DNA from 2 places in the Listeria sp. MAN/IMW/UF555 genome. Region 2 is predicted to be linked to the other one. Evidence: predicted binding sites of a transcription regulator. Region 2 holds the regulator's gene; the other holds the start of a gene.
The links. The regulator NrdR, encoded in region 2, represses ribonucleotide reductase genes. The targets are predictions, from matches to a motif close to AACACNATATATNGTGTT.

Region 1 (10,901 bases), 1.2 Mb from region 2:
TCCCGCAAGATTTGCTTGAAAAATATATCGCGACCGGAAAATTAGTTTCACTTCATTTTATTGGTGATGAGGCTGATGAACCTGCGCTCGCTCTTGTATCACGCAAATTCGACGTTCTTCCAAGCATTTTAGCTGGTGGAATAGATCATTTGAAAAACGGAACACTTGGAAAACTACTCGTTCATTTAAAAGGGGACGAAGCCGAATATAGTAAAGCTATTGCTTATTTGAAAGAATCTGGAGTCGTTGTTGAGGAGGTCGAGTTACTATGAGTTTGTTTTTTGAAGAATGGGGACCGATACTTTGGCAAGGATTTTTAGAAACTCTTACAATGACTGGGATTACACTTGTAATTTCACTAGCAATTGGGTTGCCACTTGGCGTATTTTTAACATTAACGCGTAAAGGCGGTCAATCAGAAAATCTGGTTGTATATAGTATTTTGAACTGGGTAATTAATATTTTACGTTCGTTACCTTTCATTATTTTATTATTCTTAATGATTCCGGTAACTCGTTTTGTTGTTGGTACTACAATTGGAATTCAAGGTGTGATTATGCCACTTGTTGTATTCACCGCACCTTATATCGCTCGCTTGATGGAGTCTGCCCTACTTGAAGTTGACCGTGGTGTTATTGAAGCCTACCAAGCAATGGGGATTTCAACGCCAAAAATCATTTGGAGCGTAGTTATTCGCGAAGCTCGGTCTGGTATCGTTCTCGGTTTAACGATTGCTACAATTGGTCTTATCGGCGCAACTGCAATGGCTGGACTTGTTGGGGCTGGCGGACTTGGAACGATTGCATATCAATATGGTTTCCAGCGTTTTGAGCCGACTGTCATGTATACAACCATCATTATTTTAATTATCATGGTACAAGCACTACAATCATTCGGAAATTTCTTATCTAGACGTCTTAAAAAAGATTAATTTTACTACTAAGAGCTTGGTGCGTAGTGTTCCGGTATGGACTCGCCACCAAGCTTATGTTATTTTTAAAAGAAAAAGGGAGCGAAGAACATGTGGAAGTTGGCATTATGTCAAACCGATGTAGTTTTTAAATATCCAGATGCAAACTATGCACGGATTGAAAAAGCAATTGTTGAAGCTGCTGAAAATGGGGCCGATATAGCAGTTTTACCAGAAATGTGGAATACAGGTTATGCTTTAAATGAATTAGCTGGGGTTGCTGATTTAAATGGGGAGAGAACAAAAGAATTTTTAGCTGGCCTTTCAGAAAAACACCAAATCGCTATAATTGGCGGCTCGGTTTCTATTTCAGAAGGAAGCAAGTTTTCCAACACGATGTACGCTTTTGATAAATATGGCGGACTACTTTCTTCATATAAAAAGGTCCACTTATTCCAACTTATGAATGAACACTTATACTTAGAACCTGGAAATGATAAAAATCTATTTCGACTAGATGGTATTTCTTGCGCAGGGTTCATTTGTTATGATATTAGATTTCCTGAATGGATTCGCAAACATACTTCAGAAGGCTCAGAAGTTATTTTTGTTTCTGCACAGTGGCCAGCTGAACGCATTAAACAATGGGAACAACTACTTATTGCTCGTGCGATTGAAAACCAAGCTTTTGTTGTTGCTGTCAACCGGGTTGGCGATGATCCAAATAATCATTTTAACGGTCATTCGCTCGTTATTGATCCACTAGGAAATGTTATTGTTCATGGTGGCGAAGAGGAAGGCAATATTTATGCTGAAATCGACTTGAATTTAGTCGCTGAAACTAGAGGGATAATTCCTGTTTTTACCGACCGTCGTCCTGAACTATACTAAAATCAGAATAGCGTTTTTTTACAATTTCTCATTAAATCTTCAAATTTCCACCAATAAAGTGGCAATTTGGTATCATTTATGTGGATTAAATTTTGTTAATTTTGTTATTATGTATTATAGTTAACGAAAGAGTAAAGGAGCTGCTAACAATGGATGCACTATTTAACCACAAAGAATTCATTCGGTTATCTCACGAAGGTAACATCAACTACGAAAAATTAAAAGTTCCAAAAAATACTGAATTAGTTAATACAGCCGATCAAAGAAATAGTCATGTCTATTTAATTATCGACGGATTTGTTTCCATTTCTATGAACCCAGAATCAAACAGTATTTACACGATTCTTGGAAAAGGCTCCTTCGTCAATTACTATAGTCTATTCCAAGGAAATGTAGATGACTTTTTATTTAAAACGATATCGACTTGTACGGTTTATAAATACACGTTTAAAGATTTAGAGTATTTTCTCTCAATGTTTCCTGAGAACTTTGGTTTTCAATTTTTCATTATGCGTGACTTGGCTCGCCATGCTTTCTTCAAAAGCCTTTCATCCGAAACGAGTTCCTCCGATAAGTTAGAGCTTTCTTTTATCAACATCGGAAAACTTCACGGCACTCCATATGAAAAAGACAGTGTCATTTTACCAAAAGAAATGCGCACTAGTGTTATAGCCGCTTACAGTAATCTTTCAAAAAGCAGTTTTTACAAACAATTAGCGCGTTTAAAAGACCAGGGAAAAATATGGAAAAACGATAGAGAATGGGTTCTTAAGAATAAAGAGGTATATGATTATTTAAAAGCAAGAGAAATTGATGTATAAAAACTCCATCTGCGTTATAGATGGAGTTTTTCTTATAAACTCACAAACAACGATCATTTATCTTTTAAAAAGTATCAAAACTACCAACAGTTCTTTCTTTTTTTAACGAATAATTAAAGAATATCAGTCCTACAATAAGCCAAATTGTATTAATAAATAAATTTATGCTTAGGAGACCTAAATCGGCTTTGCCAGAAACATACAGATTGCTCGTAAAATCCACGCCCGAAGTAAATGGTATGATATAAATGATTTTTGGTAGACCCACGATAAATGTATTGGAAAAAATGATTAAGGCGCCAGCAAACAAGTTTACGAAATTCCCTAAACTCTTCTCTTTAACCGCATAACCGCCGAATACCAGACCCATTCCAAACATTCCTATAACAGACGGCAAAAGGATGATGACGGATAAAAAAATGAATGGAACTTGCGACCAACTAATTTTGTCAGCGAAAATGGAAATAAGGACAACTACCACAAGAATGATAATCGTTTCTAAAATACTGATTAAAAGTAACAAAAATGATTGTACAGGATAAGGTAATATACTTTGGACTTTGGGTTCCAGCAGTCCCATCTTGGCATCCGTACTAATCCAGTTGGCCGTACTCGATAATGCCATATCAGAAAATGCCCAAAACATATATCCAATTAATAAAAGAATAGGCCCCTGAATTGCAGAAGCACCATAAAACTTAGTTACTGAACTGCTATCATTTAACATTAATATTGCCAGATATACACCAGTAAACATTATTAATTCCGAAACAAGGTTTTTCTTGTACTTAAAAAGAATAAGAATATTTGCTTTAAGTGTTCCTATACAAGCCCCAAAATAATCCATTATACTAACATCCTTCCCAATAAATCTCACCGTTTTTTTCAAAAATTATTCTCTCTATATTCGGCATATCTAAAAATCTTTTATCATGAGAAATTAATACTATCTTTTTTTCTAGCCTTAATTTAGCCAGAATTTCAATAAATGCATAAAAACTCTCATCATCCAACCCGTTTGTAGGTTCATCCAATAATAATAGCTGACAGTTCGAACATAACGCAGACAAGATAAATACTTTCTTTTTTTGGCCTGTAGATAGCTTTTCTGCTGACATTTCTAAAATATCTTTGCAATTTAATTTCACACAGTAATTAGATAGTTTTTTTAACACATCGTTTTTATTTGTACCTTTTAATGATGTTAAATATTCAATATTTTGTCTGCCGTTCAATTTATAAAACATGCCTCGTTCTGCACTTGATAAATAGTACGTAGTTCTCTTTGTCCATTTTGAAAAATTGGTATGGTTTGAAATCTGTAACGTTCCTTCGTCAGGTAAAATAATTCCCGCTATTATTTTTGCTAATGTTGATTTCCCCGAACCATTCATTCCTGTTATTAAAGTTATTTTATGATTAAAATTAATTGTAATACTCAAATTATTTATTATAGTCTTATCATCGTATTTCTTTTGTAGGTTATGTATGTTCAAACTAATATCTTCCAAAATATTATTCTCTCCATTCTAGAAATAATGTTAACTAAGCCTATTCAATACCGTTTTCGAATTTTTCGAACTATTCACCCGATTTCTTTCATTATATCATCAATGCGTTTTCATTTTGTGAGCTTTTTGTGAACCTTTGCGTTAAAAATTAGTCAATTGCTAGCTTTTTTAGCGTATTTTATGCCTAAATAAGTGTTCACATTTATTAAAAAAGCCCTCCGTGATAGAGGGCTCCTTTCACAATTCATATAACACTACTTCATCAGCAGCAAGTGATTTTTGTACGTCAATAATTCGTTGGTTGCTGGAACCGCGGAATGCTAAGTTTGGATCGAATAGCTTTTGTTCAAAGCGGCCATCTACAAGGACATCTATTAAGGATAAAAGTTCGAGTTTGTCAGTTGTTTCTTGCATCATTTCATCCCAAGTGTAGCCTGTCCATGACCAAATGTCTTTCGTTTTCCCATATGTCGCGCGGATTCGTTTCACGACAGATAGACATGTGGCGGTATTTAAAAATGGTTCCCCGCCAAGCAACGTCAGACCTTGAACGCTCTCATGTCCGATGTCTTTTAGAATATCGTCTTCTAATTCTTTTGTGTAAGGTTTGCCGTATTTAAATGATTGCGCGGCCTTGTTGTAGCAGCCTTCGCAGTGGAAAGGACATCCAGATACATATAAACTGCACCGGACGCCCTCCCCGTCGACAAAGTTGAATGCTTTATAGTCGGCGATATACCCTCTGGATAATTCATTCGACTTCCATTCGCACGGTTTTGGATTATTCACCTAAGTTCTCCATATGTTTCACACGATTGCTAATTTCTACGTGGCGTCCATGAACCATTGGACGTTTCATCGGATTACCTAAATAACCACAAGTACGTTTTACAACATCTGCTTTTTCAGGATCAGTGTTTCCACAGCTTGGGCATTTAAAGCCTTCTTCTGTAGGAACAAATTCACCTTCAAAATCACATTCGTAACATTTATCAATTGGTGTATTTGTACCAAGGTAAGCTACACGATCATAGGAGTAATCCCATACAGCCTCAAGTGCTTTCGTATTGTGAACCATTTTTGGATACTCACAATAATGAATGAATCCGCCAGAGCAAAATTCTGGATAATCTTTTTCAAAATCGATTTTTTCAAATGGTGTGATTTTTTTACGAACATCGTAATGGAAAGAGTTTTGATAATAGTCTTTATCTGTAATGTCTTTAATTACGCCATATTTTTCTTTGTCTAAACGGTTGAAACGGTCCGTTAAGCTTTCACTTGGAGTAGAATATACGCTAAACCAGTAGCCATATTCATCTTTCCAATTATCAGCATAGGCTTTTAGTTCTTTCACAATGTCGAGCGTGAAGTTTTTTGCTTCTTTGTCGCCTTCCCATTCGCCGCCATAAAATACAGTTGCAGCTTCATAAAGACCGATATAGCCGATCGAAATCGTAGAGCGTTCTTTATTGAACAGTTGATCTACATTTTCACCGTCTTGTAGTCGTTTGCCAAAAGCTCCATATTTATAAAGAATTGGCGCGTTTTCTGGACGAGCTTGACGAACACGATTTAAACGGAAAAGTAGCGCATCTTTGACGGTTTTCATACGTTCGTGGAAAATTTCCCAGAAACGTTCTTTGTCTCCGCCACTTTGAATGGCGATTCGCGGAATATTAAGCGTTACAACCCCAAGATTGTTTCGTCCCGCGTTAACATGTTCCCCGTTTTCGTTCTTCCAAGCTGGTAAAAATGAACGGCAACCCATTGGTACTTTGAAATCGCCTGTTAAACGAACGAGTGAATCGTAGTTAAGTACATCTGGATACATCCGTTTTGAGGAACACTCCAGCGCTAATTGCTTGATGTCATAGTTCGGATCTTCCGCATTTAAATTAGTTCCACGACGAATCGAAAATACTAATTTTGGGAAAATGGCAGTATGTTTATCTTTACCAACCCCGCCAATACGAACTTTTAAGATTGCTTTTTGAATTTCACGGGCAAACCAATCTTCCCCAAGCCCAAAGCCTAGTGTGACGAATGGAGTTTGGCCGTTACTTGTATATAATGTATTGATTTCATATTCTAAGCTTTGCATTGCATCGTAAATATCTTTGCGTGTTTTTTCCGCTGCGTAACCTTCTTGTTTTTCTGGAACGACCCATTCAGCCGCATCTTTTTTGTGTTTTTCAAAGTTTAAGCGCGCGTAAACGGATAAAACTTCATCAATTCGGTCAACTGAGCAGCCGCCGTACTGTGAACTTGCTACGTTTGCGATGATTTGAGCAATTTGTGCTGTAGCTGTTTGGATTGATTTCGGGCTTTCTACGTTGGCATTACCAATCGTAAATCCTTTTGATAACATTCCTTCGATGTCGATTAAACAACAGTTTGTCATCGCATGGTATGGACTGTAGTCTAAATCGTGAAAATGGATTTCCCCTTTTAAATGAGCGTTCGATACGTGTTTTGGTAGCATGTATTTTAAGGCATAGCTTTTTGCTACGGCTCCTGCTGTCAAATCGCGTTGTGTATTGAAAACAGTCGCATCTTTATTTGCATTTTCGTTCACTACTGTTTTGTCTTTTTGTAGTAATTTTTCGACGCTTTTGTGCATATCTGTGATGTTTTCGCGCTCGTGATCCCGGTCGTGACGATACTCTATGTAAGCCCTCGCTACATCAGGATACGTCGATTTCATTAAAGTATTTTCGACGCATTGCTGGATTTCATCGATGGTCATATCTGTCTTGTTAGGTAATTCACTTACAACCTCAAGCAAAATCTCTTCTAAAAAAGTTTCGTCCTCTAATTCAATTGCTTTCATGGATGCTTCAACGGCATTACGAATTTTAATTAAATCAAAGTTTGCTTTGCGGCCATCCCTTTTTATCACCATTTGTTCATTAAGTTGTTCCACGTACATGATAATCCCCCACTAACTATATATTGTGTCTGCTATAATAATATAACACAAGATAAAGTTTTTTTGTAATGATATCTGGGGATTTTTTTGAATTGGGACTAAAGAATTAAAAGCCATGAAAAATATTTCACATAAAAGGTCTTTTGTCACTTTACTTCTTTATATTTTTTTGCTACTTATGCAAGTTGCCCAACAGATGAATTTTTTCTTTGTGCAAATTGCCATAGTTTTTGTAAAGCGTTTTCATATACAATAAACACAAGTTAAAAAATAGAAAGAGGCGAAGTAAGTTGGCACAATTATCATTAGAACATATTTATAAAATATACGATAACAAAGTAACTGCGGTATCTGACTTTAATTTAGAGATCGATGACAAAGAGTTCATCGTTTTTGTAGGACCATCTGGTTGTGGTAAATCTACAACTTTACGTATGATTGCTGGATTAGAAGAAATTTCAAAAGGCGAATTATCTATTGATGGTAAAGTAATGAACAATGTTGCGCCAAAAGACCGTGACATCGCAATGGTATTCCAAAACTACGCATTATATCCACATATGACTGTATATGATAATATGGCATTCGGTTTAAAACTTCGTAAAATGCCAAAAGACGAAATTAAAAAACGTGTTGAGCATGCAGCAAATATTCTTGGCTTAACTGAATACTTAAAACGTAAACCAAGTGCGCTTTCCGGTGGTCAACGTCAACGTGTTGCTCTAGGTCGTGCAATCGTTCGTGATGCAAAAGTCTTCCTAATGGATGAACCACTTTCCAACTTGGATGCGAAATTACGTGTGCAAATGCGTGCGGAAATCACAAAACTTCACCAACAATTAGATACTACCATGATTTACGTTACCCATGACCAAACAGAAGCAATGACAATGGCAACTCGTATCGTTATCATGAAAGACGGTGTTATCCAACAAGTTGGTTCACCAAAACAAGTTTACGATCACCCAGTGAATATGTTCGTAGCCGGCTTTATTGGTAGCCCAGCAATGAACTTCTTCAAAGGTCGTTTAGAAGGTTCTAACTTTATCGGTGATGATTTCACTATCGCTGTTCCAGAAGGTAAACTTAAACTTCTTAAAGACAGAGGATTTGACGGTAAAGAAATCGTTTTCGGTATTCGTCCAGAAGATATTCATGATGAACCAATCGTTATTGAAGCAAACCCAGGTTACACTTTCAAAGCGACTACTATTGTTGCCGAGCTTACTGGTGCTGAATTCATGCTTCATAGCCGCGTTGGTACACACGAATTCGTAGCTCGTGTTGATGCTCGCTCTGAACACCAACCAAATGAAGTATTAACTTTAGCATTTGAAATGTCTAAATCTCACTTCTTTGACCCAGAAACAGAAGATAACTTAACTGATTAATATACTTAAAAAACCCCCGCCACATGTGGCGGGGGTTTTCTTATTTTTCAAAAGGAAATTTAATTCCCCACTGCGACCTAACATCCGTCATAATCGCGATAACATCATTCGTTAATTGATAGGTTGTATTTTCTCCAGTTGCAATACTTTCTTCCATTGCTGTAATTTCATATTCTAAAGCTTTATCAGTTTCACCCGCTTCGATTTCTTCTACTTTTCCTGTCGCAGTGTAAGTAACCGTTGCTCGGTCTGCCCGCGGATACTCATCTACAGTGATAAATCCTTCTTCACAGGCTATAACACCGCGTTTTGGTACTTTAGCTCGGAAAGAAAGCGACACTACGGCCAACTCTTCTTCTTTGTTCTTCAGTAAAATACCTGATTGTTCGTCTACGCCCGTCTCGAATTTCTTCATCGTCGTTAATACTTCATCAGGTGCCGCGCTTAAAAAGTAACGCGCGAAACTCAATGCATATGTACCAATATCAAGTAATGCCCCACCAGCTAAATCCATATTGTAGAAACGATTTTTCGGATCCTTTTCCTTAGCACTGCCGAAAGCTACTTGGATAATTTTAAGTTTACCAATTACGCCTGAATCAACTATTTCCCGTAATTTCTTATAAAGTGGCATGTGGAAAATCGTCATGGCTTCCTTAACAATTAGCCCTTTTTCCTTAGCTAATGCATTTATTTCATTCAATTCCGCACTGCTCACAGTAATCGCTTTTTCTGCCAAAACATGCTTCCCATTATGTAAACTTTTCATAATAAATTCGTAGTGGTTAGAATGAGGTGTAGCAATATACACTACATCAATCATAGGATCAGCAAGCATCGCATCAAAATCATTGTATACATTTTCAATCCCGTATTGATTTGCAAAAACTTGTCCCTTCTCTATACTTCTTGCTCCTACTGCATAGATTTCGCGATTTAACCCTTGCATTCCTTCCGCAAATTGGTGCGCAATCGAACCTGGTCCAAGAATTGCCCAGTTAAGCTTTTTCATCGTGGAATTCCCCCAAATATTTATTTTCGAACTTGTCAAAAACTATTGTATCATATATAACTATTCCGATTCGCACATGGTATACTTATGTTATTAACTAAAAAGGATGATTTTATTTGACTAATAAATATTTAATTTGTTCGGATATTGATGGTACACTACTGCGCCAAGATCAGACTGTTTCTGAAAAAACACGTGATTTAATCCAAACTTTAGAAAATGACGGTCATATTTTTTCAATTTCTACTGGACGGATGTATCGTTCCGCCCGTGAAGTAGGTTTTCAAGTTAGTAAGTCTGGTCATGTTATTGCATCCAATGGTTCTTACGCAGCCATTCGTGACGAAGAGTTTCTTAAAACTACTTTAGAAGAAAAAGCCATTCGTGAAACATATGATATTATGCGCGATTTTGATTTACCACTATTTTTCTTCTCTACAAATACATTATTCTACACAAAAGAACCACCTGAGTTTTTCCGAGAGCTTGCTGATAAAAGCCGACTCGATACTGGACATAATAGTTTTTCACTCGTTTCTATTAATGATTCGCATGTTTTTGATGAAAACATGAATCAATTTTTAAACGCCATCGTAGTTTCAGAGGACGATACGTCTCGACTAGCCGATGTGCGTCAAGCGTTAAATCAAGCAAATGGAATTCGCGTACTTTCCTCTCACCATAATAATTTAGAGATTCTCCCTGCTAATTCTGACAAAAAAACTGCTGTGGAAGCGCTTGGAAAATATTACGGTATTCCTAGAGAAAGAATTATCACATTTGGTGATGGTGAAAATGATATTGGCATGCTACAATATGCAGGAACTGGTGTTGCAATGGCTAACGCAAGCGATAATGTCAAAGCAGCAGCAAATCAACTTACAGACACGAATGAAGCAGATGGGGTTTACAAATTTCTAAAAGAATTCATTTCATAGGAAAAGAGGAAAAGGGATGAAAAAAGGGATTTTAAAGTTGTTTCTAGTGTTAGCTTTAGTAGCTGGGATTTCGGTACCAAGCTCCATTCAAGCCGAAGCCGCAACACCAACGATAAAAGTGCATTTCATTGATGTTGGTCAAGGGGATGCCATTTACATCAAGGCTCCTAGTGGCGAAGATATTTTAATCGATGCCGGCAACAAAGGAAAAGGGAAAATTGTAGTTAACTATTTGAAGAAATTAAAAGTAAAAGATATTGAAGTCATGGTTGCTTCTCACCCCGATGCAGATAATATTGGCGGTCTGCCCGAAGTGATGAATAGCATTAAAGTCAAGAGCCTCTATGCGCCAAACTCCACAAACACAACAGCTGCTTACAAAGATTTTGTCAATACAGCCAAAAAGAAGAAACTACCAATCAAAACGGCAAAAGCTGGTGTGAAATTACCAATTAAAGGTGTAAACGCACAATTTGTAGGTCCTGTAAAAACATA
Region 2 (10,901 bases):
TCCAGCTGAAGAAGTTCCGATTGTACAAAAAGAACTTATCAGAAAATGTAATAAACTTGGTAAACCTGTTATTACTGCTACACAAATGCTTGATTCCATGCAACGTAACCCACGTCCAACTCGCGCTGAAGCAAGTGACGTAGCGAATGCGATTTTTGATGGAACAGATGCTATTATGTTATCCGGTGAAACAGCTGCTGGGGATTATCCAGTAGAAGCAGTTAAAATGATGGCGAAAATCGCTGTTCGTACTGAGGAAGTTCTAGTTGCTCAAGATAAATTTGCACTTAAACTTCATGAAAATACAGATATGACAGAAGCTATCGGTCAAGCAGTTGGCCATACTGCGAAAAACCTAAACGTTCAAACTATCGTTGCTGCGACTCAAAGTGGTCACACAGCTCGTATGATTTCTAAATACCGTCCAAAATCTCATATCGTTGCTGTAACATTCAACGAACATGTATATCGCGGATTAGCTCTTTCTTGGGGCGTATATCCTCGTCTAGCTACTCCTGTTAGCAATACAGACGAAATGTTCGACCTTGCAGTAAAAGAATCTCTTGCTTCTGGTGTTGCGAAACAAGGCGATCTAATCATCATCACTGCTGGTGTTCCAGTTACAGAAAGTGGAACAACAAACGTTATGAAAATCCAATTAATTGGTGAAAAAGTAGTTAAAGGCCAAGGTATTGGTAGCAAATCAGTTATTGGTAAAGCAGTAGTTGCTAAATCCAATGCAGAAGCTCTTCAAAAAGCAGAAGAAGGCGGAATCTTAATCGTTAAAACAACTGATAAAGAAATCCTTCCTGCATTCGAGAAAAGTGCTGCAGTTGTTGTCGAAGAAGGCGGCTTAACTAGCCATGCAGCAGTTGTTGGAATCAACCTTGGCATTCCTGTCATCGTTGGCGCTAAAGACGCAACATCTCTTGTAAAAGACGGTGAAATCATCACTGTTGATTCTCGTCAAGGTGTTGTATATAACGGCAAAACAGCAACTCACTAAAATTAACCTTTCTAAAAGCGTCCCGCTAGCGGGACGCTTTTTTTGTGTCTACGCTTGTATTGTTTTTCGATTGCGCTAAAATAGGTTATAATAGTCATTAAGTATTGGAGTTGATTTTATGAGAAAATTTATTCTTTATTGGGCTTTATATGGCTTAACAGAATTGATTATGTATGTTTGGCTATTCCAAGTAATCGGTTTTTGGCCACTTCTTTTTATTCAAATAGCTTCGAGCGCCTTTGGTATTTTTATTTTCAAACGCCTTGGAGGCAACCTTTTCCGGAATTTACGTGATGGACGAACAGTAGCACCATATTTATTAGATAGCCTATGCTTTTTTATCGCGGGTTTCCTATTAATTATTCCAGGAGTTATTACAACTATTTTAGGGCTAGTTATTTTTATCCCGTTTTCTCGTAAACTATTAAAACCTAAATTAACGAAGTGGCTTGGAAACCAAAAGAAACACACACAATATTATTATTTTGATATGTAATTGAAACCTCTATGGGAAAAAACTTTCTATAGAGGTTTAGTTGAAAAAAGGGTAATTCATTTTCCTTATGGCATTTTAGTATTACTATAAGGTATGTTTATGATATAATAATTGTTATCTCGCTTCCTAGATGCGTGATATTGAAAGGTGACTTAGTATGTTTACGGAAAGTATGTTGTTTTTACTTCTTTTTTTACTTCTTGGACTTATAGCAAAAAATAATTCGCTTATTATTGCGGTAGCTGTCGTTATTTTATTAAAGTTATTTCACGTCGATGGTAAAGCAATGGAACTGATTCAAGCTAAAGGAATTAATTGGGGCGTAACGATTATTACTGTTGCTATCTTAATTCCAATCGCGACTGGTCAAATCGGTTTTAAAGATTTAATTGATTCTTTTAAATCGGCAGCTGGCTGGATTGGTCTTGGGGCAGGAATTGCTGTTTCTATTTTAGCGAAAAAGGGTGTAGGCTATATGGCCGTTGATCCACAAGTAACTGTTTCACTTGTATTTGGAACGATTTTAGCAGTAGTACTGTTTAGAGGGATTGCTGCTGGACCGGTAATTGCAGCGGGTATTGCGTATATGGCAATGCAGTTAGTTGCATTCATAAAATAAATACATAAGTAAAAAAGGATAAAAGGAGGAAACGAAATGACGTTATCTAAAGGGTTGGAAAATGTATATGTTGCTGAGACTTCCATTAGTTCTATTATTGATGATATGTTAACGTACGTTGGTTACGGTATTGATGATTTGATGGAAAATAATGCTTCTTTTGAAGAAGTGATTTACTTATTATGGCATTTACGTTTGCCAAATAAAGAAGAATTTAAAAAGTTTAAATTAGAAATCCAAGAAAATATGGCAGTATCTGAAACCATTATTACAAGTTTAAGAATGCAAAATCATCAAAAATTGCATCCAATGAGCGTTTTAAGAACAACGGTATCGATGTTAGGTGTGTTTGACACCGAAGCAGAATTAGATGATGGGGAAGCTGTGTACCGAAAAGGGCTACGTCTTCAAGCGAAAATGCCAACGATTGTTGCTGCTTTTTCAAGAATTCGTCGCGGACTTGATCCCATTCCGCCAAGAGAAGATTTAAATATGGCAGCAAATTTCCTTTATATGATTACAGGGGAAGAAGCGGATGAGTTATCGGTAGAAGCAATGAACAAAGCGCTAGTACTGCACGCAGACCATGAGTTTAATGCATCTACATTTACAGCTCGAGTTTGTGTGGCAACGCTTTCGGACGTTTATTCTGGTGTAACATCTGCCATTGGTGCGCTAAAAGGCCCACTTCATGGTGGTGCGAACGAACGTGTATTTGATATGTTAGAAGAAATCGATGCAGCTGGCGATGTACGTAATTATATCCAAGAAAAAATCGATACTAAACAAAAAATCATGGGCTTTGGTCACCGAGTTTATCGTGGTGGGGATCCGCGTGCCCAACATTTACGTGAAATGTCTAGAAAATTAACTGCTGAAAAAGGCGAAGAAAAATGGTTTGATATTTCACTGCAAGTAGAAGAAGCTGTTTGGGAATTAAAACATTTAAAACCTAATGTCGACTTTTATTCAGCTTCGGTTTATCACGCGCTTGGGATTGACCGCGATTTATTCACGCTAGTATTTTCTGTAAGTCGTGTTTCTGGTTGGTTAGCGCACATTTTTGAACAATATCGTGATAATCGTCTTATTCGTCCACGTGCTATCTACGTTGGACCTGAAAATAGAAGTTATTTACCTGTAGAAGAACGAATTTAATGGAGGAGGAACAAGTTTTATGAGTCAAAAAATTCAAGTAGAAAATGGTGTTTTAAAAACACCGAACAACCCAGTCATTCCTTTTATTGAAGGAGATGGAACAGGTCCAGACATCTGGGCAGCTGCAAAACGCGTTTTAGATGCGGCAGTTAAAAAAGCTTACAATGGCGAAAAAGAAATTGCTTGGAAAGAAGTTCTAGCTGGCGAAAAAGCATTTAAACAAACTGGCGAATGGCTTCCACAAGAAACACTAGATACAATTGATGAGTATTTAATTGCTATTAAAGGGCCACTTACAACGCCAATTGGTGGCGGGATTCGCTCTCTAAACGTTGCTTTACGTCAAGAGTTAGATTTATATGTATGTTTACGACCAGTGCGTTATTTCAAAGGTGTTCCGTCACCAGTAAAACGTCCTGAAGATACTGATATGGTCATTTTCCGTGAAAATACAGAAGATATTTATGCGGGAATTGAATTTAAAGAAGGTAGCGCAGAATCGAAAAAATTAATTGATTTCTTAAAATCGGAGTTTGGTGTGGATAAAATTCGTTTCCCGGAAACTTCTGGTATTGGGATTAAACCAATTTCAAAAGAAGGAACAGAGCGTTTAGTCCGTTCAGCGATTGAATATGCGATTAAAGAAGGACGTAAATCTTTAACACTTGTACACAAAGGAAATATCATGAAATTCACTGAAGGAGCTTTCAAAAACTGGGGCTATGATTTATGTGAACGCGAATACGGCGATAAAGTATTTACTTGGAACGAGTATGATCGTATCAAAGAAGCAGAAGGTACAGAAGCTGCTGATGCAAAACAAAAAGAAGAGCTTGCTGCTGGGAAAATATTAGTAAAAGATTCGATTGCAGATATTTTCTTACAACAAATCCTCACTCGCCCAGCTGAATTTGATGTAGTAGCTACGATGAATTTAAATGGAGATTACATTTCTGATGCCCTTGCTGCTCAAGTAGGTGGAATTGGAATTGCTCCTGGAGCGAACATTAATTATTTAACTGGTCATGCGATTTTTGAAGCAACACATGGTACTGCTCCAAAATATGCTGGTCTTGATAAAGTCAATCCATCATCCGTTATTTTATCTGGAACATTACTACTTGAACATATTGGCTGGGGTGAAGCAGCAGCACTCATTAACCACTCTATGGAAAAAACTATCGCTGCAAAAACCGTAACATATGATTTCGCTAGATTAATGGATGGAGCTACAGAAGTTAAATGTTCGGAATTTGCGGACGAGTTAATCAAAAACTTCTAAAATAAGTCAATTTTAAACGATAAAACTAGTTTGTAATATCTTTTTATAAAGGAAATGTACGTATTTTAAACAAACCATTTAATCCCATTCGGATAAGTGGTTTGTTTTTATGTTCCTATGGTAAAATAGACACAAGTGAATGATAATATCGAGGAGGATATCCCTGTGAATAAATTAGTATTAATTGATGGAAATAGTATTGCGAACCGCGCGTTTTATGCGTTGCCGCTCTTAAATAATGATAAAGGTGTATATACAAATGCGGTGTACGGATTTGCAATGATGCTGATGAACGTACTTGAAAAAGAAAAGCCTAGCCATGTGCTCGTTGCTTTTGATGCAGGAAAAACAACCTTCCGCCATACTACATTTAAAGGATATAAAGGTGGTCGCCAAAAAACGCCAAGTGAATTATCCGAGCAATTTCCATTTATCCGAGAGCTCTTAACAGCTTACGATATCCCGCAATATGAACTTGCTAACTACGAGGCCGATGATATTATCGGGACGTTAACGAAAAAAGCAGAAGCAGACGGAATGGAAGTCGCTATTATAACAGGAGACCGCGATTTAACTCAACTTGCTTCTCGGAAAACCACTGTTTATATTACTAAAAAAGGTATAGCTGATATGGAAACAAACACTCCAGAAACCTTAAAAGAAAAATATGACTTAACACCATCGCAAATCATTGATATGAAAGGTTTAATGGGAGATTCATCTGATAATATTCCCGGCATTCCTGGCGTAGGTGAAAAAACAGCCTTGAAACTTTTGCATGAATTTGGCGGTACAGTTGAAAGTGTCCTTGAACATGCTGAAGAAATTTCAGGTAAAAAATTAAAAGAAAAAGTACTAGAAAATAAAGAATTAGCTATTTTAAGTAAAGAACTTGCGACAATCAATGTAGATTCACCAATTGAATGTACAGTCGAAAGTACGAAATATGATGGCTATCAAACAGAAAAAGTCATCCCACTATTAAAAGAAATGAACTTCACAACACTTTTGAAAAACATCGAAGGAGATACAGCGGAAGAAGCAAAAGAATTAAAAGAACTATCTTTTGAAATAGTAACCGAATTAAAAGAACAACACTTTGGCGGGAAAACCGCGCTTTATGTGGAACTGGAAAATGATAATTATCATACCGCAAACTTTATTGGATTAACCGTTCATTCTAGCCAAGGGACATACTTCTTTACGAAGGAAACTGCAGAAAAAAGTGCGGTTTTCCGTAATTGGGTGGAAAGTGACGAAACAAAAGTCGTTTATGATGCGAAAAAAACAATGGTAGCGATGAACCGAATTGGTTTTGCTATAAAAGGTGTCACTTTTGATATTATGTTAGCTTCTTATTTACTAAATCCATCAGATTCCATTGATGACTTTACAAGTGTTGCTGTGAGACATGATTATACAGAAGTAGAAACAGACGAAGCAATTTATGGAAAAGGCGCTAAACGAAGCACGCCGGAAGAGGACATTGTTGCTGCCCACTTAGCCAGAAAAGCAGTAGCAATTGCTGAATTAGAGAAAAGACTAGTAGATGATTTAGAGGAAAATGAGCAATTAGCTTTGATGGAAGATTTAGAGTTACCACTGACATTTGTCTTGGCTCAAATGGAAATGCAAGGAGTTAGCGTAGATACTAAACGCTTAGAAAATATGAAAGTAGAATTAGCTGGTAGATTGAAAACATTAGAAGAATCGATTCATTCACTCGCTGGCGAAGAATTTAACATCAATTCACCAAAACAATTAGGTGTCATTTTATTTGAAAAACTAGAACTTCCTCCAGTGAAAAAAACCAAAACTGGTTATTCAACCGCAGCGGATGTACTAGAGAGCTTATCAGGAAAACATGCGATTATTGATGAAATTTTATTATATCGTCAACTTGGTAAAATTCAATCTACCTACATTGAAGGCTTGCTTAAAGTAACTGACAAAGAAACGCATAAAGTACACACGCGTTTCAACCAAACGTTAACGCAAACGGGTCGTTTAAGCTCTGTAGATCCGAACTTACAAAACATCCCGATTCGCCTAGAAGAAGGCCGGAAAATCAGACAAGTTTTCGTACCAAGTAAACCTGGTTGGAAAATGTTTTCCGCCGATTACTCCCAAGTAGAATTGCGTGTTTTAGCGCATATTTCTGAAGACGAGAATTTAATTTATGCGTTTAAACACGACTATGATATTCATACAAAAACAGCGATGGATGTTTTCCATGTAGAACAAGATGAAGTTGATTCTTTAATGCGTCGTCAAGCCAAAGCAGTAAACTTTGGAATTGTATACGGAATTAGTGATTATGGGCTCTCTCAAAACCTTGGTATCACGAGAAAAGAAGCAAAAGACTTTATTGATCGTTATTTTGTGAGTTATCCAGCTGTAAAAGAATATATGCAAGATATTGTTCGTTTTGCGAAAGAAAAAGGCTACGTAGAAACTATTTTACATCGTCGTCGGTATATTCCGGAAATCGTCAGCCGCAATTTCAATGTAAGAGGATTTGCAGAAAGAACGGCAATGAATACACCTATTCAAGGTAGTGCCGCGGATATTATAAAAAAAGCAATGATTCTCATGAGCGAACGCTTAAAATCTGAGAATTTAGAAGCAAAATTATTACTTCAAGTGCACGATGAGCTTATCTTTGAAGCACCTGAAGCAGAAATTGCAAAATTAGAAGAGATTGTACCTGATGTAATGGAAAATGCGGTAGAACTTTCTGTGCCACTTAAAGTTGATAGCGCATTTGGCGACACTTGGTATGATGCGAAATAAATAGAGAAACGGGGAGTTTATATATGCCAGAAATGCCGGAAGTAGAAAATGTCCGCGCAACATTACAAGAATTAGTCCCAGGTAAAAAAATAGATCAAGTGATTGTCCGCGTTCCCAAAATGATAGTAGCAACACCACCCGACGAGTTTGTCCATATGCTTGTCGGGCAAGAAATAGAAGCAGTGCGTCGTCGCGGTAAATTTTTACTATTTGACTTAACAAATTGTACGATTTTATCCCATTTGCGTATGGAAGGTAAATTCCGTTTAATGGATGAGAACGAGGAAGTTACTAAGCACACGCATATCATTTTTCATTTTGAAGATCATACTGAATTGCGCTTTTTAGATGTGCGGAAGTTTGGGACAATGGAAGTGACGAATAAATACGGCGAGTCAGAAACAAAATCGATAAAAAAACTAGGTCCAGAACCTTTAACCCCTGCATTTACATTAGCTGATTTTGCAACTGGTGTGAAAAAAACGAGTAGAGCTATCAAAACAGCCTTACTTGATCAAAAATTAGTTGCTGGTGTTGGGAATATTTATGCGGATGAAATTTGTTTTGAAGCAAAAGTGCATCCAGAGAGAGCCGCCAACTCGCTATCTGATAAAGAAATTAATCGCATATTTGAAGCGACAAAAAGTATCATGACTGAAGCAGTTGCCCTTGGTGGTTCCACTGTTAGAACTTACGTGAATTCACAAGGTAAACTAGGACAATATCAAGATAAATTAAAAGTGTACGGAAAAACTGGGGAACCGTGCGTTATTTGCGGGACACCCATTGAAAAAATTAAACTAAATGGACGCGGGACGCATTTTTGCCCGCACTGTCAAAAATAGAAAGCGAGCTGAAATCATGGGTAAAACAATTGGATTAACAGGAAGTGTGGCAACAGGAAAGTCAACTGTGAGTAACCTGATTCAGCAAGCTGGAATTCCGCTAGTTGATGCTGATGTTGCAGCTAGAAAAGTAGTTGAAAAAGGAACAGATGGCCTAGCGGAAATTGTTGCATACTTTGGAAAAGACATTTTACTTGAAGACGGTACTTTAAACCGGGCTAAACTAGGAGAAATTATTTTTCGTGATAAAGAAAAACGGGAAAAATTAAATGAAATTACCCATCCTCGCGTGAAAGACTATATGTTGAATGAAAGAGAACGCTTTTTTGAAGCAGGAGAAAAAGTTGTATTTTTTGATATTCCGCTACTTTTTGAAAGTCATTTAGAATCTTTAGTGGATCAAATTATCGTGGTTTGGACGACACCGGAAACAGAGTTAAAGCGTTTAATGGAACGAAATAACCTAACTAAAGAAGAGGCATTAGCAAGAATTAATAGCCAAATGGGAATTGATGAAAAGGCGAAAAAAGCCGATTTTGTGATAGATAATAATGAGTCACTTGAAAAAACACAAAAGCAAGTCCTTACATTTATCGAGCGTTTTGTTAATAACAAATAGCCACCCTTACTTTCACATGGTATAATGAGGCATACAAATAAACAGATAAAGAATGCTAGAGATAGGAGTGATTTTTTGTGAGATGTCCTACTTGTAAATATAATGGCACGCGTGTTGTAGACTCAAGACCGGCAGACGATGGTAACTCCATCCGAAGAAGGCGTGAATGTGAAAAATGCGGATTCCGTTTTACTACTTTTGAAAAGGTAGAAGAGAGTCCTTTAATAGTTGTGAAAAAAGACGGGGCAAGAGAAGAATTTGCTCGTGAAAAAGTAAGACGCGGTTTAATAAGAGCTTGTGAGAAACGCCCAGTTAGTGCGGAACAAATTGAAGAAATCGTGAATGAAGTAGAGCGCGAACTAAGAAACATTGGTGACAGCGAAATCGCTTCTGATTTAATCGGTGAAAAAGTAATGAATAAATTAGCGAGTCTTGATGAAGTTGCATACGTACGCTTTGCATCGGTTTATCGCCAATTTAAAGATATTAGTGTGTTTGTAGAAGAACTAAAAGATTTGATGGAAAAAAATAAAGATAGGTGAGTAAATTGACGGAATTTTGGATGGAGCTTCAGGCGGTAGATAGCTATCAAGTGAAGGCAAGTGGGATTTTGACAGGTGCCGATAGAAAAATAATTACGATGTTGTATCAACCGTTAATGGGGGCAGAATGTCTTGCTTTATACCAAACCCTGTTCACAGAAGTGGAAGAAAACAGACTGTGGTCAGAAGCGCATTCGCACGTCCAACTTTTAAATATGCTTGATATTAGTTTGAAAGCGTTATTCGAGGCGCGATTGAAACTAGAAGGCTTAGGTCTTTTAAAAAGTTATGTAAAAACAGAAAATGACCAACGCTTTTATATTTACGAAATTTTACCACCGTTATCACCCGAAAAGTTTTTTTCAGATGGTCTTTTAAATATTTATTTATATAGTAAAATTGGCAATGCGCAGTTTCAGCGTTTGCGTCGTTTTTTTGCAGATGAAACTTTTGACACAGATACATACAGCGAAATTACTCGTTCGTTCCAAGATGTTTTTGAACCCTTTAAAGGCGGCAGTAGTGCAGTTCCATCAGAATCTAATCAGGTTTTAGTGGATAAAATTGTGCCAAAAGAAATCGAATTTGATGACGCGAGTTTTGACTTTAATTTATTCTTAAGTTTACTTTCACCAGGTATGATTGCCAGGGAAAAAATAACAAAAGAAGTGCGCCAAACGATTTTAAAATTACACGGGATTTATCAAGTTTCTGAAAAAGATATGCCGAGTTATTTGTATCGTGCGCTTGATGCAAATGGCGAAATCGACATCGTTTATTTACGAAAAATCGTGCGCGAAGGCTATACGATTGAAAATGGCGCTCCACCAAAATTACAAATGAAGCAGGAAACACCTGTAACTAAAGAACCAGAAGAAGCTTTAAATGATGAAGAAGCCCTTCAAGTATATTTAGAGAGCATCACGCCATTCCAATTATTAGTGGATATTTCAGATGGGGCGATCCCGGCAGAAACCGATTTACGCGTCGTAGAAGAAGTCATGAATCAACAAAATCTACCGGTTCCCGTGATGAATGTGCTAATTGAATATGTTTTACTTCGCCTAGACCGGAAGCTTTCTAAAAATTACATGATGACTATCGCGGCCCACTGGAAACGAAAAAATGTAAAAACGGCAAAAGAAGCTATGGATCTCGCGTGGCAAGAGCACGAAAAATATAAACGACTACAAGAAGAACCAGCCACACCGAAAAATAATAATTACAACCGAAATTACCAAAAATCCACTAGAAAAGAAATTTTACCGGATTGGTTTGATAAAGAACAAGTTGCTCCAGCAGAAAACAAAATGACAGATAAAGAAAAACAAACGCTTGAAGAACAAGTTCGTGAAATTAAAGAACGACTAAATAAAAGGTAGGTGAAGAATATGGATAACATCGAAAGAACATTAGGACAGCTTTTTGAAGGGCGAGATTTTGAAAAAGAATACCAAGGTTTAAAACAACAAGTTCTCCATTATCAACCAATTCAAGATTTTTTCAAGGAAAATAAAGAAGATATTACGGAACAATTAATT

Region 1: the regulator NrdR is predicted to act here: its motif matches at 7,078-7,095, upstream of nrdD (anaerobic ribonucleoside-triphosphate reductase).

The regions. Positions count from the first base shown of each region.
Region 1 is NZ_JBZWZS010000001.1:1,370,179-1,381,079, forward strand. It holds gene AC4PG8_RS06840 (methionine ABC transporter ATP-binding protein) at 1-272, shown strand, start outside; gene AC4PG8_RS06845 (methionine ABC transporter permease) at 269-931, shown strand; gene AC4PG8_RS06850 (carbon-nitrogen family hydrolase) at 1,022-1,801, shown strand; gene AC4PG8_RS06855 (Crp/Fnr family transcriptional regulator) at 1,951-2,622, shown strand; gene AC4PG8_RS06860 (ABC transporter) at 2,687-3,469, opposite strand; gene AC4PG8_RS06865 (ATP-binding cassette domain-containing protein) at 3,474-4,133, opposite strand; gene nrdG (anaerobic ribonucleoside-triphosphate reductase activating protein) at 4,371-4,922, opposite strand; gene nrdD (anaerobic ribonucleoside-triphosphate reductase) at 4,915-7,065, opposite strand; gene AC4PG8_RS06880 (ABC transporter ATP-binding protein) at 7,356-8,456, shown strand; gene AC4PG8_RS06885 (Gfo/Idh/MocA family protein) at 8,497-9,468, opposite strand; gene AC4PG8_RS06890 (Cof-type HAD-IIB family hydrolase) at 9,585-10,406, shown strand; gene AC4PG8_RS06895 (ComEC/Rec2 family competence protein) at 10,423-10,901, shown strand, end outside.
Region 2 is NZ_JBZWZS010000001.1:124,745-135,645, forward strand. It holds gene pyk (pyruvate kinase) at 1-1,006, shown strand, start outside; gene AC4PG8_RS00595 (FxsA family protein) at 1,125-1,502, shown strand; gene AC4PG8_RS00600 (DUF441 domain-containing protein) at 1,660-2,121, shown strand; gene citZ (citrate synthase) at 2,158-3,279, shown strand; gene icd (NADP-dependent isocitrate dehydrogenase) at 3,299-4,561, shown strand; gene polA (DNA polymerase I) at 4,727-7,354, shown strand; gene mutM (DNA-formamidopyrimidine glycosylase) at 7,378-8,199, shown strand; gene coaE (dephospho-CoA kinase) at 8,216-8,818, shown strand; gene nrdR (transcriptional regulator NrdR) at 8,896-9,360, shown strand; gene AC4PG8_RS00635 (replication initiation and membrane attachment family protein) at 9,366-10,742, shown strand; gene dnaI (primosomal protein DnaI) at 10,752-10,901, shown strand, end outside.